DNA from 4 places in the Pseudomonas sp. MPDS genome. Region 3 is predicted to be linked to each of the others. Evidence: predicted binding sites of a transcription regulator. Region 3 holds the regulator's gene; each other region holds the start of a gene.
The links. The regulator FliA, encoded in region 3, starts transcription of late flagellar genes. The targets are predictions, from matches to a motif close to CTAAAGTTTNNNNNNNNNNNGCCGNTAA.

Region 1 (4,098 bases), 1.2 Mb from region 3:
TGGTCACTGGTGATCAGGTGGTCTGGCGTGCCGGCAACCAAGGCATCGGCGTGATCGTGGCTCAACTGCCGCGCCACACCGAACTGTGCCGTCCGGACAGCCGAGGCCAGCTCAAGCCGGTGGCGGCCAACGTCGACATGATCGTCATCGTCTTCGCCCCGCTGCCCGAGCCCCACGCCAACCTGATCGATCGCTATTTGGTCGCGGCCGAACACGCCGGCATCCGCCCCTTGTTGCTGCTCAACAAATTCGACCTGATCGATGAACACAACGCCCCGGCGCTGAACGCATTGCTCTCGGTCTATCGGCAATTGGGCTACCCGGTGCTGGAAGTTTCGGCTCACCACGGCGATGGCATGGAGAAATTGCAGGAACAACTGGACGGGCGCATCAGCGTGTTTGTCGGCCAGTCCGGTGTCGGCAAGTCGTCGCTGGTCAACAGCCTGCTGCCGGAAGTCGAGACGCGCGTCGGGCCGTTGTCCGAGCTGTCCGGCCAGGGCACTCACACCACCACCACGGCGCGGTTGTTCCACTTCCCCGGCGGCGGTGAATTGATCGACTCGCCGGGCATCCGCGAGTTTGGCCTGGGCCACGTCAGCCGAGCCGACGTGGAAGCGGGGTTCATCGAGTTCAACGACCTGATCGGCACCTGCCGTTTCCGCGACTGCAAGCACGACCGCGAACCCGGTTGCGCCCTGCTCAAGGCGCTGGAAGACGGTCGTGTGCAGCAGCAACGGATGAACAGCTATCGCTCGATCATCGCCAGCTTGCCGGAAAGCAGTTACTGATCTGAAAGGAAGGCAAGCCGGACACAGTTGTGGCGAAGGGATTTATCCCCGCAGGGGCGCGAAGCGCCCCCCCTTTATCACCCCGAATATCAGATGAAAAAAGAGGGGCTGCTTCGCAGCCCAACGGGGATAAATCCCCTCGCCACAGGTTTACGCTCGCCAGTCAGGTCACTGCGCAGGCGGCTCGGCCGGTTTCGGCGCGAGATCATCGAACAGATTCAGACGTTCGCGCACCTCATGGGCGGGAACAGGCTGCTGGTCCGCCGGCAATGCGTTCGGATCCGCCGCCGCGCCGGGCGTAACCGGCACTTCACCCGGCGCGCCGGCGCCCTGGGCCGGGTCCGGCGCCGGGTCATCGGTTTGCGAACCTTCGATGGCTTTCTGGGCCTTCTTGGTCAACACCACGATATCGATCCGCCGGTTGACCGGGTTGAACGGGTCTTTGCGGTCGAACAGCGCCGAGGAGGCATAACCGACCACCCGCGCCACCTGCTCGTCCGGATAACTGCCGGCCACCAGGGCCCGACGAGCCGCATTGGCGCGATTGGCGGAGAGTTCCCAGTTACCGAAATCGCCTTTGCCGATGAAGGGCTTGGCATCGGTATGACCACTGATGCTGATCTTGTTCGGCACCGCTTTGATGGTGTCGGCCATGGCCAGCAGAATATCTTCGAAATAAGGTTTCAGGCGCGCGCTGCCAGAGTCGAACATCGGACGGTTCTCGGCGTCCATGATCTGGATGCGCAAGCCGTTCGGCGTGATTTCGAACAGGATCTGGTCCTTGAACTTCTGCAGTTGAGGGTTCTCTTCGACTTTGTTCTGCAACTCTTGCAGCAACAACTCCAGACGCTCTCGCTCGACCTCCTCGGCCATGCCTTCGGCGTCATTGGCGTCTACCTTCGCCTTGTCGGGCTGAGGCTGGGATTCGACTTCAGGGTTGAGGGTGTTTTCCGGCGCCAGGACCGGCGAGCCGCCCAGGTCGATGATATACGGCGTGCCGCTTTCGGAAAAACCCACCGGGTCCTTGAAATAACCGGCGATGGCGATTTTCTGCTCTGGAGTCGCGGTGGACAGCAGCCACAGCACCAGAAAGAACGCCATCATCGCCGTCGCGAAGTCGGCGAAGGCGATTTTCCAGGCGCCCCCGTGATGCCCGCCGGCTATGCGCTTGACGCGCTTGATAATGATCGGCTGGTTGTTTTCCATCTTAGCGACCGCGAACCGCTTGTTCTAACTCGGCGAAGCTTGGACGGTGCGCCGGGTACAGGACCTTGCGACCGAACTCCACAGCCAGCGATGGAGGCATGCCCGAAGCCGAGGCCACGAGCGATGCCTTGATGGCTTCGTAGACATTGAGTTCTTCCTTGGCGTCGTGGGCCAGGGAATGGGCCAACGGGCCAAAGAAGCCATACGCGGCGAGAATACCGAAGAAGGTACCTACCAGTGCCGCACCTACGTGCAGGCCGATAGATGCCTGGTCGCCTTCGCCCAGGGAGGCCATGGTCACCACGATGCCCAATACCGCCGCGACGATACCGAAACCCGGCATGCCGTCGGCGATGCCGTTGACCGCGTGAGACGGGTGCTCCAGATCTTCCTTGAGGCTGTACAGTTCCATGTCGAACAGGCCTTCGAGCTCATGGGGAGCCATGTTGCCGGACGACATGATGCGCAGGTAATCACAGACGAACGCCGTCATGCGCTCATCCTTGAGTACCGTGGGGTACTTGGCGAAGATCGGGCTGGACGCTGCGTCTTCGATATCCCCTTCGATCGCCATCATGCCTTCGCGGCGGCTCTTGTTGAGGATCTCGTAGATCAGCCCCAGCACCTCAAGGTAGAAAGTGTGGCTGAAACGCGAGCCGAACATGCTCAAGGACTTCTTGAGCACGTGCATCGTCATGTAGCCGGGGTTGGCTTGCAGGAATGCGCCAAGGGCCGCGCCGCCGATGATCAAGACCTCAAAGGGCTGGACCAGGGCGGCAATCTTGCCATGGGAGAGCACGTATCCGCCCAGAACGCTCGCGAACACGACAATGATGCCGATAATTTTAGCCATAGATAGAAAGTACTTATTTAAGTCGGGTTCAAGGTCATATTCGGAAGCTGAAAAATCTCTTCTTCTACTTATCGGCAAAACTGCGCCAGACTATAGCCAGTTCAGGCGAAAAGCCAATTTGCCCCGTTCCGGGCGTAGATACTCCCTATGATGATCGCGTCCAGCCATGGCTAATGAAACGAAGGTTCCAACTCCACGACCGAACACGCTCGAAGGCTGGGTCAAGCTGCTCGAGGGCGTCCATCTGCCAGTGCCGCAAGCCAGTCATGACCTGGTCTGCAAAGCCATTGCCGACAGCCGCCGCTCACTGCGCGACATTGCCGAGCTGATCCAGGACAGCCCCGCCCTGGCGCTGAGCGTCATTCGTGAAGCCAACCATCACACCCATGGCAACTTTGCCGAACCGGCAGAAAATCTCGAAGTGGCCATCAACCGCCTCGGCCTCAAGCGCACCGAAGAACTGCTCGCCCGACTGCCCTCGTTGCCGGAACAGCAAATCCCCCTCGCGCTGCGCCAACTGCAATTGATCAGCCAGCACGCAACGCAACAGGCCAATGGTTTTTTTGCCAGCCGCCTGGCGCGGCTATGGCAAGACATCCACTGGGGCAGCCTGCTGTTTCTGTCACCGCTCTGGCCGCTGGCCCTGACTCATCCGGGATTGCTGGGCGAGTGGGAATTGCGGGTTGTCCATAAAGGCCAGTCAGCGAGCAAAGTGGAGCGCGAGTTGTTCGGCGTCAGCCTGCTGAAAATCTGCCTGGCGCTGGTAGAGACCTGGCGCCTGCCGGTCTGGGTGGCGCAGGGCTACCGCCTGCTGCTCAACGAACGCCGCGAGCTGGTGAAAGTCCTACGCATCGCCCGGGACAGTGAACACCCGCTGCGCCAGCAGAATCGCCTGGACGATGACCCGACCCTGCGGCGCTGGCTCAATCAGCCAGCCAACACAGTGCTGCTAGCCAACGGCCTGGCCCTTTCAGCGCAACAGGCGTGGGACGGCCCTCACAGCACCCGCTGGCAATATCTGACAAGTTTGTATCTGCAGATGTCCATGGATGACGTCCAGCAGCAATTGCACCAGCAAGCCGTCATCAGTGCCCGCCACAACACCATGCCGGACCTCTGGCATCCGGCTGTGGCGTTGATCTGGCCCTGGGGCAGCCGACGCGTCCACCCGGGGCTGCTGCCGGCCGCCCCGCCCAGCGCCGAAGACCTGACCCAGTGGCGCAAGCAATGCGCCGAATTGCTGCTGGAACC
Region 2 (4,098 bases), 990 kb from region 3:
CAAGTTGGTCTGCCCGGCAATGGCGCCGATTACGCCGAGAATCTCGGTGATGCGTTGAGCGTCCTGCTGCATGCTTTCGACTTTGCGGGTAGCACTGGCGACTTCATCGATCAAGGCCACCACACTGTTGGACGCCTCTGCGACAACCACCCGAGAATGGTCGGCATGTTCATTGGCGCGTTGGGTGAACGCAGCGGTTTCGGCGGCGTTCTGCGCGACGCTTTCGGCGGTGGAACTCATCTCGGTGATGGCCGTGACGGTCTGATCGGTTTCCGAGGCGTGGCGCATCAGGATTTCGCTGGTGTGGGCTGAGGTCCGTTGCAGGTTGTCCAGGCTTGTCGCCATGGCGCCGGTCGCCTGGGTGACTTCGCCGATCATGTTTTGCAGGTAAACGATGAAGCCGTTGACCGAATGACCGATCGCCCCCAGTTCATCCTCGGCGCGGATGGTGATGCGCCGGGTCAGGTCGGCATCGCCGGTGGACAGCGCATCGATGTTGCTCTTGAGTGTCTTCATGCGGTTGGTCAACTGACGGATCGCGTACAACTGCATCAACACCAGCAGGATCACCATCGGGATCTGCAGCAGGCTTAACGTGCTCAGTACATCGTCGCGCTGGGCGGTGATCAGGCGGGTTGGCAAGGCGGTAGCCAGGAACCACGGCGAACCTTCGATAGGCCGCATGAAAAAGGTACTGGCCTCACCCTTGTTATCAAATTCGACCCGCTGCAGCGGTTGGTCTCGCTGGGCCAGGCCGGCCTTGACCTGTGCGGCGAAGGGCGAGGTTGCCGCCAGTTCGCTGATGTTCTTCAGCACGATGGGGCCGCTGATGCGCGAACTGTTGCTGATGATCTTGCCATCGCCTTCCACGATCAGCATCTCGGCGCTCAGCTCGGCTTCCTTGCGTGCCACCAGCTCATTGAAGAAGCCCAGGGTCACGTCGATGGTGGAAACGCCATAAGGCGCGCCGTTCTTCTGGATGGACATGGCGCAGTTGGTCCGCGGCTCAGCGCTGGCGTCGTCTTTATAGGCGGCGGCCCAGGCGCACTTGCCGGCGGGTGTGGCCATGCCGCCCTTGTGCCAGGGTTGATCGTAATAATTTGGCGCCGCGTCGCTGTTCCAGAAGGTATTGACCACCAGTTTGCCCGAGGCGTCGCGGTGCCAGAACGTGCTGAATTTGCTACGCCCTTCGGCCCGCTGATTAGGCAGCGGCCAGATCCCGCCACCAAAGACTTTCAGCTCGCCGTACTGATCCACCAAGCCAGGCAGGACCCTGTCTATGGCATCGCTGTCGAGCAGCGGGATGGTCTGGGTGATGCTGCGTTGCTGCGCCTGGACCTTGTTCAATTCCCCCTGGATCTGCTCGGCCACTTCGCTGATGCGATTAAGCGCCACTTGCTCTTCGGTGTGGCGCAGTTTGGGCGCGACGAGATAGCTGATACCCACGACGGTCAGGATGGACAACAACAGGATGAATGAAATCAGGAACAGCGTGTAGCGCGCCTGAATGGTGCGAAATGCGGGCATGTGGGAATCCTTGCTCGAAGGCGTTTTTCGGGAGCTGGCGCAATGGCCTGACTTATTTTTATCGGCCCGTCGCTGGACAGCTTGAGGGGTGCCCACATAGCAAACATTACCGCTGATCGGGAAAGATCGCAGCGTGAACGCCGCGATCTTCCAGCATTTCAGCGCGACTTTTTTGCGTGGCCACAGCGCCGAATACTCCGTTTTACGCCGCCGAACCTGCCTGGGCGCTCCTCCAGATGTGCCCTTGGGCTTGCACTTGTTCGTGGAGCCGTTGCATCGGCTCCGAATGCAAGGTGAGCGGGCGATCCAGGGCGCCACGGTGAAACAGCGCCTGCCAGCCGGGGTCGCCTTCAGCAGGCATGATCCCGGTGAAGATGAATCCGGCGTCCATCAATCGTTGGTAATCGTCGGCAAATTGCTGACGCAGTCCGAGTCGCACTGAAAGTGACCAATGGGCCGGCAAGCGCAGCAGTTGCCCGGCCAGGCGAAGGCCTATGTACCCGGCCACAATGTCGATTCTTCCGGGCAGCTGTCGGATTTGAAAAGGCTGTACCGAAGGCAAGGGCGCCTCGAGCGAGGTACCAAACAGCGATGCCAAGGGTTGCGTCAGCCATTGGCATGCCGCGGGCCATTTGAGGTGGGGCAGCGGGCGGCGATGGCCGCTGACCACTTGGCTGCCGACCACGATGGTTTCGGCGTGGACCGTGGCGAAAGGTGAGGGCACATGGTCAGGCAGCAGCCCGGTGTCATGGAACCCCAGGCGTTGTGCCAGACGCTGGCTGTAGCAATGGCTGGTGACTTGCTTGATCGACAGCCTGGCAAGTCCGAGGTCCTGGCAGCTGTCGAGTAATTGCTGCCCCAGGCGCGTCGCAATCTGGCCGCCCTGCACCGCGGGGTCCACCGCGATCAGGGCCAGTTCCGCGTCTTCACCATCGGCCGTCTGCCGACACAATGCGGCATGACCGACCACGCGCTCATCCTCCACGGCGACCATGGAGTGCCAACGGTTCAGCAGGTTGTGCAGGCCAATCATGTGTGGCAGGTAGACGTCTGGTGAGACGTAGTGATCGCCGTAAACCCGGCGGAACAATTCGCTGGTTCCGACGCCATCCGTGGGCCTGAACGGTCGGATGACCACGCTGCTCATCCGGCGTGCCTCGCTGTCAACGGCGCATAGGTGCGGCGGTCGATGATCGACAGGTGCTTGCCAGAGCGTGGATGGCGTTCCAACGCTTGCAGGCCGCAGGCCTGGACGTGCAGGTCGAGTTGGTCGATACCCGGATACTGTTTGGTCAAGGCAGCTTTCAATGTGTTGGAGAGTGACTGGCAAGCCTGGGTTTGCCCGCCAGGCACCCACTTGAGCAACACGCGGTCGTTGTTCTGTGCGTGCTCGATGATCAATTGCCACTGAAGGTCACCGCCAATGCTGCGGATGATGTCGCTGATTTCCTGCGAAAACAGCGAGAAAACGCCTACCCGCACTCGCTGGCTTTTCGCGCTGCGGCCCTGAAGCGCGAACTTGCGTCGCGGGGTGCCAACCGGCTCGCGCCAGCACGCTCGGTCGCCCACCGGATACCGCACGATGGGCATCAGGGTCCGGGTGAGGTTGGTCACCACCAGATTGCCGGGCCGATCGCACGCCTGGATGACCTCACCGCTCAGTTCATCGATGATCTCTACCCGTATCTGTTCGCCGAACACGCGGTGCTCGCCCAGGTTGCAGTCCGGTGCGCTGGCGCCCACCAGCCCGGCGTCGACGCTGGCATAGCCGATGGAGGCGAAGCGTGCCTGTGGGAAGGCGCGCTGCAACGCGGGCAACTGGCTGTCGAACAGGTTTTCTCCGCCGAACAGCACGGTGGTGATGCCGGGCAGCGTTCGTCCCTGTTGATCCAAATGGTCGGCAAACGCCAGCAGGTGCGCAGGCACACCGGCCAGCACATTGATGCGGTGGCCGGTCACCGCCTCGGTCAGCACCTCGAGATCCACCGCCCCGGTGAACGGGAATTCGGTGATGGCTACATCGACTTTGCCAAGGGCGCCATGAATGAACAGGAAACTGGCGTACAGGTCTCCGGAAAAGAACAGGTTGGCGATTCGATCACCAGCCCTCAATTGCGCTGACAGGCTCTGACCGAAGCAGTTGAGCATCCGCTGCCATTCAGCGCGGGTGTACACCGACAGTTTCCCCTGACTGGTCGTGCCGCCGGTTTTGTAGATCAGCGCGTCTTCTATTTTGTCGGTCAGCACGTCCCAATTGTCCAGGTCATGACTGCCGGCCCAATAGTCGGCGACGTCGACAATGGGGACATCCTCCAGAGCGCAATTCTGCGCGGGTAAATGCCGTAAAGACTTGCGGTAGAACGTTGAATGCGTACGAATATGGGCGAGCCATTGTTCGAATGGTAAAGAGGTGCTCATCAGGGTTCTCTCGGACTCTAACGTCCGCTTATTCAATTACACGGGAAAACAATCAAGCGGTGAGTCTGCGATCAATCACCAGCGGTACTTTGCCGCTGTGTTTGTTATGTTCGAAACTTGTCGCCGGACAGGATTGCACGTCCAGTACGAGCA
Region 3 (4,098 bases):
GCATGCATCCCGTACAGGTGATCGCGGTGACCGGCGGCAAAGGTGGCGTCGGCAAGACTAACGTGTCAGTGAACTTGTCCCTGGCTCTGGCAGAGCTTGGCCGACGGGTCATGCTGCTGGACGCCGACCTGGGCCTGGCGAACGTCGACGTGCTGCTGGGGCTCACGCCCAAGCGCACGCTGGCGGACGTGATAGAGGGCCGCTGCGAACTGCGCGACGTGCTGCTGCAAGGGCCGGGCGGGATTCGCATCGTGCCGGCTGCCTCGGGCACCCAGAGCATGGTTCACCTGACCCCGGCTCAACACGCCGGCCTGATCCAGGCCTTCAGCGACATCGGTGACAACCTCGATGTGCTGGTGATCGACACCGCTGCCGGTATCGGTGATTCGGTCGTCAGTTTCGTACGCGCTGCCCAGGAAGTCTTGCTGGTGGTCTGCGACGAACCGACGTCCATCACCGACGCCTATGCCCTGATCAAGTTATTGAACCGTGACTACGGCATGAACCGCTTCCGCGTCCTGGCCAACATGGCCCAGAGCCCGCAGGAAGGTCGCAACCTGTTCGCCAAGTTGACAAAGGTCACGGATCGTTTCCTGGACGTCGCCCTACAATACGTCGGCGCTGTGCCCTACGACGAAAGCGTACGCAAGGCCGTCCAGAAGCAACGTGCGGTTTATGAAGCCTTTCCCCGTTCCAAATGCGCACTGGCGTTCAAGGCTATTGCCCAGAAGGTTGATACCTGGCCACTGCCAGCCAACCCTCGCGGGCATCTGGAGTTTTTCGTCGAGCGTCTCGTGCAACAAACAGCAGGGCCCGTGTTATGACAGCCAGCGGTTACAACCATCTCTACAAGAAATCGGCACGGGACGCCCAGTACGAATTGATTGAGCGATACGCGCCTCTGGTCAAGCGTATCGCCTATCACTTGCTGGCGCGCTTGCCGGCCAGTGTCCAGGTTGAAGACCTGATCCAGGCGGGCATGATCGGCCTGCTCGAAGTGTCGAACAAATACGACGCGAGCAAGGGCGCCAGTTTCGAGACCTATGCCGGTATTCGCATTCGCGGGGCGATGCTCGATGAAGTCCGTAAGGGTGATTGGGCGCCGCGTTCGGTGCATCGCAATACCCGCATGGTCAGTGACGCCATTCGCGCCATTGAAGCTAAAACCGGGCGTGACGCTAAAGATCACGAGGTTGCGGCCGAACTCCAATTGAGTCTCGATGATTATTACGGGATTTTGAACGATACCTTGGGCAGTCGCCTGTTCAGTTTCGACGACCTGCTGCAGGACGGCGAACACGAAGGGCTGCACGAGGACGGCGCGAGTGCTCACATGGAGCCATCGCGTGACCTGGAAGATGAGCGTTTCCAGAGCGCGCTGGCGGATGCGATTGCCAATTTGCCGGAGCGTGAGCGACTGGTCTTGGCGCTGTACTACGACGAAGAGCTGAACCTCAAGGAAATCGGTGAGGTCCTGGGTGTCAGCGAATCGCGGGTCAGCCAGTTACACAGCCAGTGCGCGGCCCGTTTGCGGGGGCGTTTGGGGGAGTGGCGAGCGCGCTGACAGCAGTGTGGGGACACTGCGAACGAGGCTGGCCTGGCATGTGCTGAGCCAGTCTTTCTCTGTTGTCCTCCAGACCGTTGTCGAGTGTTGTGCCGGATTGATTGAAATGGCGCGTTCAGGTGCTGGGCGCGTTTAAGACTGCTTGGAGGTCGAATTGGACAAGAACATGAAAATCCTCATCGTTGATGACTTCTCAACGATGCGGCGGATCATAAAAAACCTGTTGCGTGACCTTGGGTTCACCAACACGGTCGAGGCCGACGATGGCACCACTGCCATTCCGGTTCTCAACAGCGGAAGCATCGACTTTCTGGTGACTGACTGGAACATGCCCGGCATGACCGGTATCGACTTGCTGCGCCATGTGCGCGCCGACGAAAAACTCAAGCACCTTCCGGTGCTGATGGTCACTGCCGAAGCCAAGCGCGAGCAGATCATCGAAGCGGCCCAGGCCGGTGTGAACGGCTACGTGGTCAAACCCTTCACGGCCCAGGCGTTGAAAGAGAAGATCGAAAAAATCTTCGAACGCATCGGTTAACGGCGCCACGGGGGAGCTATGGATAACGAATCTTCAATGGGTGATTTCGAATCGACCCTGAAAAAACATGCCCGCGAACTGGTCGACAGCCTTGAGAAAGGCCGCTTTGGCGATGCGGTTCAAATGATCCATGAGCTCAACCAGACCCGTGACCGCGGTCTGTATCAGGAAGTGGGCAAGCTCACGCGTGAACTGCACAGCGCGATTGTCAATTTTCAGATCGATCCGAACATGCCGCAGGCCGAGGAGGTCTCGCAGATCACCGACGCGACCGAGCGTCTGGGTTATGTGGTCAAGCTGACCGAGGCCGCGGCCAACCGCACCATGGACCTGGTGGAGAACGCAACGCCGCTGGTCAATGGCCTGAGCGATGAAGCCCAGGCCTTGAGCACCGACTGGGGTCGCTTCATGCGGCGCGAAGTCGGGGCTGAAGAGTTTCGCGAGCTGGCCCGTCGGGTCGACGGTTTCCTGACGCGCAGTAGCGCTGAGAACCGCGCCGTGGCGAGCAACCTCAACGACATTCTGCTGGCTCAGGACTATCAAGACCTGACCGGCCAGGTGATCAAGCGGGTGACCCAACTGGTCACCGAAGTGGAAAGCAACCTGCTCAAACTGGTGTTGATGGCCAGCCAGGTAGACCGCTTTGCAGGCATCGAACACGACCGTGAAGCGATGCTCGCTGAAAAAGATCCACAAAAACATCTCTCTCAGGGTGAAGGTCCGCAAATTCATGCCGATAAAAGAGAAGACGTTGTGTCCGGTCAGGACGATGTGGACGATTTGCTGTCCAGCCTTGGATTTTAGGTTTTAGACCTCTAGGAGCACCCATTAATGAGCTTCGGCGCCGATGAAGAGATCCTTCAGGATTTCCTGGTTGAGGCCGGCGAGATTCTAGAGCAACTGTCCGAACAGCTGGTCGAGCTGGAAAGCCGACCTGATGATGCGGATCTGCTCAATGCAATTTTTCGCGGTTTCCACACTGTAAAAGGAGGCGCCGGCTTCCTCCAGCTCAATGAGCTGGTGGAGTGCTGTCACATTGCCGAAAACGTGTTCGACATCCTGCGCAAGGGTGAGCGTCGCGTTGACTCGGAATTGATGGACGTGGTGCTCGAAGCGCTGGATGCGGTCAACAGCATGTTCAGTGAAGTGCGCGAGCGCTCGCCGATCACCGCTGCTACGCCTGAGCTGCTCGCCGCGCTGTCGCGCCTGGCCGAGCCGCAGTCGGCTGACGAAGCTGCACCGGTAGCCGCGCCAGTGGTTGAGGAACCGGTCGCCGAGGAATCAGGCGACATCACCGATAACGAATTCGAACAACTGCTGGACTCGCTGAACGCCGTCAAGGCTCAAGCCCAGGCTCCGGCAGCGCCTGCTGCCCCGGCTGCGCCGGCCGCCGATGCCGCCGCCAGCGATGAAATCACCGACGCCGAGTTCGAGTCGCTGCTCGATCAGCTTCACGGCAAGGGCCAGTTCGCCGTGGATGCCGTCGCCCCCCCGAGTGCTCCGGCCGCCCCGAAAGCGGCGGGCGACAACTCCGATATCACCGACGATGAGTTCGAGGCTTTGCTCGATCAGTTGCACGGCAAGGGTAACTTCGCCGTGGACGCACTGGATTCGGCTATCGCCTCCGCGCCGACCCCAGCCAAGCCTGCCGCCGCCGCAGCGGGCAGCGACCTGATCAGCGATCACGAATTCGAATCACTGCTCGACGAACTGCACGGCAAGGGCAAGTTCAGCGAAGTCGGCACCGCCTCAACAGCCACTGCGCCTGCCGCCACTGCCACAGCGGCTGCGCCAGCGGAGAAGGCCGCGGCCAAACCCGCCGCCAAGGCACCGGAACCGAAGGCTGAGACACCCAAGCCTGCTGCCGCCGCCCCGGCGCCAGCCCGCGCACCGGCGGCCGCGCCGGCGGAAAAGCCGGCCAGCGAAGCCGAGACCACTGTACGGGTCGACACCGCTCGCCTGGACGAGATCATGAACATGGTCGGCGAACTGGTGC
Region 4 (4,098 bases), 2.8 Mb from region 3:
TTTTTATCACCCTGAACTTTAACTATCGCTCGTTATATTCGCCCTCGGATTTTCGCAAGAGCAAACACTTCATGAAAATCATGGATGATTCGAGCTGTCGGCGCGCACGGTTTTCCCGCCGGGCGCCCAAGGGCAAAGGATGGCTGATCACTGTTCATCCACAGAAAAAACAGCGACGACTGTTCATTTTGGTTATCCCCCGGGCACCGGAAGGCCTGGCCGAGGCCGATCGATCCAAACGCGCAAAACAGCGCCACAACGAACGAGCAGCACAGGGGAAAGGGTCCCCCAAAAAAAACGGCCTGCACATGGCAGGCCGTTTTCATGGAGCCAGGATCAGAACAGCTTGCGACCCTTGTTCGCCGCGATGCGCATGCGCAGGGCGTTGAGCTTGATGAAGCCAGCAGCGTCGGCCTGGTTGTAAGCGCCGCCGTCCTCTTCGAAAGTCGCGATGTTGGCATCGAACAGGGAGTCGTCAGACTTGCGCCCAGTGACGATGACATTGCCCTTGTACAGTTTCAGGCGCACGACGCCATTCACGTTGACCTGGGAGGCATCGATCATCTGTTGCAGCATCAGGCGCTCCGGACTCCACCAGTAACCGGTGTAGATCAGGCTGGCGTACTTGGGCATCAACTCGTCTTTGAGGTGAGCCACTTCGCGGTCCAGGGTGATCGACTCGATCGCGCGGTGAGCACGCAGCATGATGGTGCCGCCCGGGGTCTCGTAGCAGCCGCGGGACTTCATGCCGACATAACGGTTCTCGACGATGTCCAGACGACCGATGCCGTGTTCGCCACCGATACGGTTCAGGGTCGCCAGCACGGTGGCCGGGCTCATTTCCACGCCGTCCAGCGCGACGATATCGCCGTTGCGATAGGTCAGCTCCAGGTATTGCGGGGTGTCAGGAGCCTTCTCCGGGGAGACGGTCCAGCGCCACATGTCTTCTTCGTGCTCGGTCCAGGTGTCTTCCAGCACGCCGCCTTCATAGGAGATGTGCAGCAGGTTGGCATCCATCGAGTACGGGGATTTCTTCTTACCGTGGCGTTCGATCGGGATGGCGTGCTTCTCGGCGTAGTCCATCAGCTTTTCACGGGACAGCAAGTCCCACTCGCGCCACGGCGCGATGACTTTCACGCCGGGCTTGAGGGCATAGGCACCGAGTTCGAAACGCACCTGATCGTTGCCCTTGCCGGTGGCACCGTGGGAAATGGCGTCGGCACCGGTTTCGTTGGCGATTTCGATCAGGCGCTTGGCGATCAACGGACGGGCGATGGAGGTACCCAGCAGGTACTCGCCTTCGTAAACAGTGTTGGCGCGGAACATCGGGAACACGAAGTCACGGACGAACTCTTCGCGCAGGTCATCGATGTAGATCTCTTTGACGCCCATGGCCTGAGCCTTGGCGCGTGCAGGCTCGACTTCTTCGCCCTGCCCCAGGTCAGCGGTGAAGGTCACCACTTCACAGTTATAAGTGTCCTGCAGCCACTTGAGGATCACCGAAGTGTCCAGGCCGCCGGAATACGCCAGAACGACCTTGTTTACGTCCGCCATGCCATCACTCCACGGGTTGTACGGAAAGCCGGGAAGTTTAACGTCCAGCGCGGATAATTTACAGGGGCGCGACAGCTTATGACGACGAAGCGACAGATTATGTGGAGCGCGCGACGATCCTCACGGGTCAGGATGTCCGCGCGGCGGTGGCTGCAGTGGGCTGGGCCGGTGTCGCGGTCGGCGTCGGAGCCTTGGCAGGGGGCGCGGCGGGTGTAGCCTGCGGTGCCGGCGCTTCAGGCACCGCCACACGCTCCAGGCGCACGGCCACACGACGGTTCTTGGCGCGATTGGCGGCACTGGTGTTGGGCACCAGGGGGTAACGTTCGCCGTGGAACCGCACGGTGATCTGCGACTCTTGAAAGCCGTTGGCCTTGAAGAAGTCCTGGACCGCCAGGGCACGGCGACGAGACAGCTCACGATTGGTCAATCGATTGCCGCTATTGTCGGAGTGACCGTCGAGTTCGACATGGTTGACGGTCGGGTCGGCTTTGATGAAGTCGATCATCACCTGCAACTGAGCCTTGGCCCGGGCATCGAGCTCAACGCCTTCGCCGGGAAAGCCGATCTGAGATTGCTTCACCTGCTCGAAATTCTTCGGCAACAGTTTTGCCACGCAGCCCTGGTAATCACTGAAGGCCTTGTTGAAGCGCACGGGCAGCAGCCGGACTTCCGAAACCCGCCCGTCCCCCGTGTTACGCCGTACCACTGGGCTGCGCCCTTCCATCAGCCCGCTGATCAAGCGGCCCGCCTGGACCTGAGAGCTGTTGAAGAGCACATCGCCGCTGCCGAGCCTGACCGAGCCCAGGTTGATGTCGCCCCGTCCCGGCTGCCAAGGCGCGGCGGCCGCCAGCAGGATGGCCGAACCACCACCGAGCATCGGGTTATGGGACTTGAGCCGGAAGATCGCCTGCTCGCCGGCCCGGCGCACGAATTCGCCGCTGCCGAAATCGGTGACCGGCTGACTCAGCCGGCACTCGAACTTGTCGCCTTCGACCGTCCACTCAATGCTCTCCAGACGGGTCTGGAAAGTGAGCGCCATGGCGGGAAGGCTGGCAAACACACTGAGCAAGGCTAAATAACGCTGGCGCACGGGCGGCTCCAATGGCTTTTATACAAAGATCGACACACGTTGAGAGTATGACGCCTGTCCGGGGCGCCTTACGGATTCGTGGCACACCTGTAGGAGCTATCGGTAACTTGCGCCAGAACTTGATAGCGGGTGCCTGAATCGGTCTTTTCCGGTAGCATTCCCCAGAGTTTGACCCGCCTGGAAGCCCCCCAATGTCCGACCGCCTGACCCTGCTGCGTCCCGACGACTGGCATATTCATCTTCGCGATGGTGCTGTGTTGACCCATACCGTCGCCGATGTCGCGCGCACCTTCGGGCGCGCAATCATCATGCCGAACCTGGTTCCGCCAGTGCGCAACGCCATCGAGGCCGACGGCTATCGCCAGCGAATCCTGGCCGCACGCCCGGCCGGCAGCCGTTTCGAACCGCTGATGGTGCTTTACCTCACCGACCGTACGCAGCCCGAAGAAATACGCGAGGCCAAGGCCAGCGGCTTCGTCCATGCCGCCAAGCTGTACCCCGCCGGCGCCACCACCAACTCGGACTCCGGCGTCACCAGCATCGACAAGATTTTCCCGGCGCTGGAGGCCATGGCCGAAGTCGGGATGCCGTTGCTGATCCACGGTGAAGTCACTCGTGGCGACGTCGACGTGTTCGACCGCGAAAAAATCTTCATCGATGAGCACATGCGTCGTGTCGTGGAGCGCTTCCCGACGCTCAAGGTGGTGTTCGAACACATCACCACCGGTGATGCCGTGCAGTTCGTCAACGAAGCCCCGGCGAACGTTGGCGCGACCATTACCGCGCATCACCTGCTGTACAACCGCAACCATATGCTGGTGGGCGGGATCCGGCCGCACTTCTATTGCCTGCCGATCCTCAAGCGCAACACCCATCAAGAAGCCTTGCTCGACGCTGCCACCAGCGGCAGCGCCAAGTTCTTCCTCGGCACGGACTCGGCGCCCCATGCCCGGCACGCCAAGGAAGCGGCCTGCGGTTGCGCTGGCTGCTACACCGCCTATGCCGCCATCGAGATGTATGCCGAGGCGTTCGAGCAGCGCAATGCGCTGGACAAACTCGAAGGCTTCGCCAGCCTCCACGGCCCGCGCTTCTATGGCCTGCCGGTGAACACCGATCGTATTACCCTGGTTCGCGACGAGTGGACCGCCCCCGCCAGCCTGCCTTTTGGCGAGCTGACTGTTATCCCGCTGCGCGCCGGTGAAAAACTGCGCTGGCGCCTGCTGGAGGAAAGTGTGTGAGTGAAGATCATTTCGACGACGAGCTGGACGGCAACGGTGGTTCGGGCGCTGCCCGTCACCCCATGGCAGCCCGCTTCCGGGGCTACCTGCCGGTCGTGGTCGACGTAGAAACCGGCGGTTTCAACTCTGCCACCGATGCGCTGCTGGAAATCGCTGCGACCACCATTGGCATGGACGAAAAAGGTTTTGTGTTCCCTGATCACACCTATTTCTTCC

Region 1: a site for FliA is predicted at 2,916-2,943, ahead of motA (flagellar motor stator protein MotA). Genes of this name have one in related genera too.
Region 2: a site for FliA is predicted at 1,586-1,613, ahead of HQ912_RS15705 (methyl-accepting chemotaxis protein). Genes of this name have one in related genera too.
Region 4: a site for FliA is predicted at 2,741-2,768, ahead of HQ912_RS07395 (flagellar protein MotY). Genes of this name have one in related genera too.

What each region holds. Positions count from the first base shown of each region.
Region 1 is NZ_CP054128.1:5,806,705-5,810,802, forward strand. It holds gene rsgA (small ribosomal subunit biogenesis GTPase RsgA) at 1-788, shown strand, start outside; gene motB (flagellar motor protein MotB) at 957-1,994, opposite strand; gene motA (flagellar motor stator protein MotA) at 1,996-2,847, opposite strand; gene HQ912_RS25845 (HDOD domain-containing protein) at 3,014-4,098, shown strand, end outside.
Region 2 is NZ_CP054128.1:3,571,824-3,575,921, reverse strand. It holds gene HQ912_RS15705 (methyl-accepting chemotaxis protein) at 1-1,527, opposite strand, end outside; gene HQ912_RS15700 (GNAT family N-acetyltransferase) at 1,730-2,674, opposite strand; gene HQ912_RS15695 (phenylacetate--CoA ligase family protein) at 2,671-3,945, opposite strand; gene HQ912_RS15690 (acyl-CoA reductase) at 3,998-4,098, opposite strand, start outside.
Region 3 is NZ_CP054128.1:4,561,540-4,565,637, reverse strand. It holds gene fleN (flagellar synthesis regulator FleN) at 1-824, shown strand, start outside; gene fliA (RNA polymerase sigma factor FliA) at 821-1,564, shown strand; gene HQ912_RS20025 (chemotaxis response regulator CheY) at 1,731-2,102, shown strand; gene HQ912_RS20020 (protein phosphatase CheZ) at 2,121-2,906, shown strand; gene HQ912_RS20015 (chemotaxis protein CheA) at 2,934-4,098, shown strand, end outside.
Region 4 is NZ_CP054128.1:1,711,651-1,715,748, reverse strand. It holds gene HQ912_RS27745 (hypothetical protein) at 1-389, shown strand, start outside; gene HQ912_RS07400 (argininosuccinate synthase) at 337-1,554, opposite strand; gene HQ912_RS07395 (flagellar protein MotY) at 1,682-2,644, opposite strand; gene pyrC (dihydroorotase) at 2,836-3,882, shown strand; gene rnt (ribonuclease T) at 3,879-4,098, shown strand, end outside.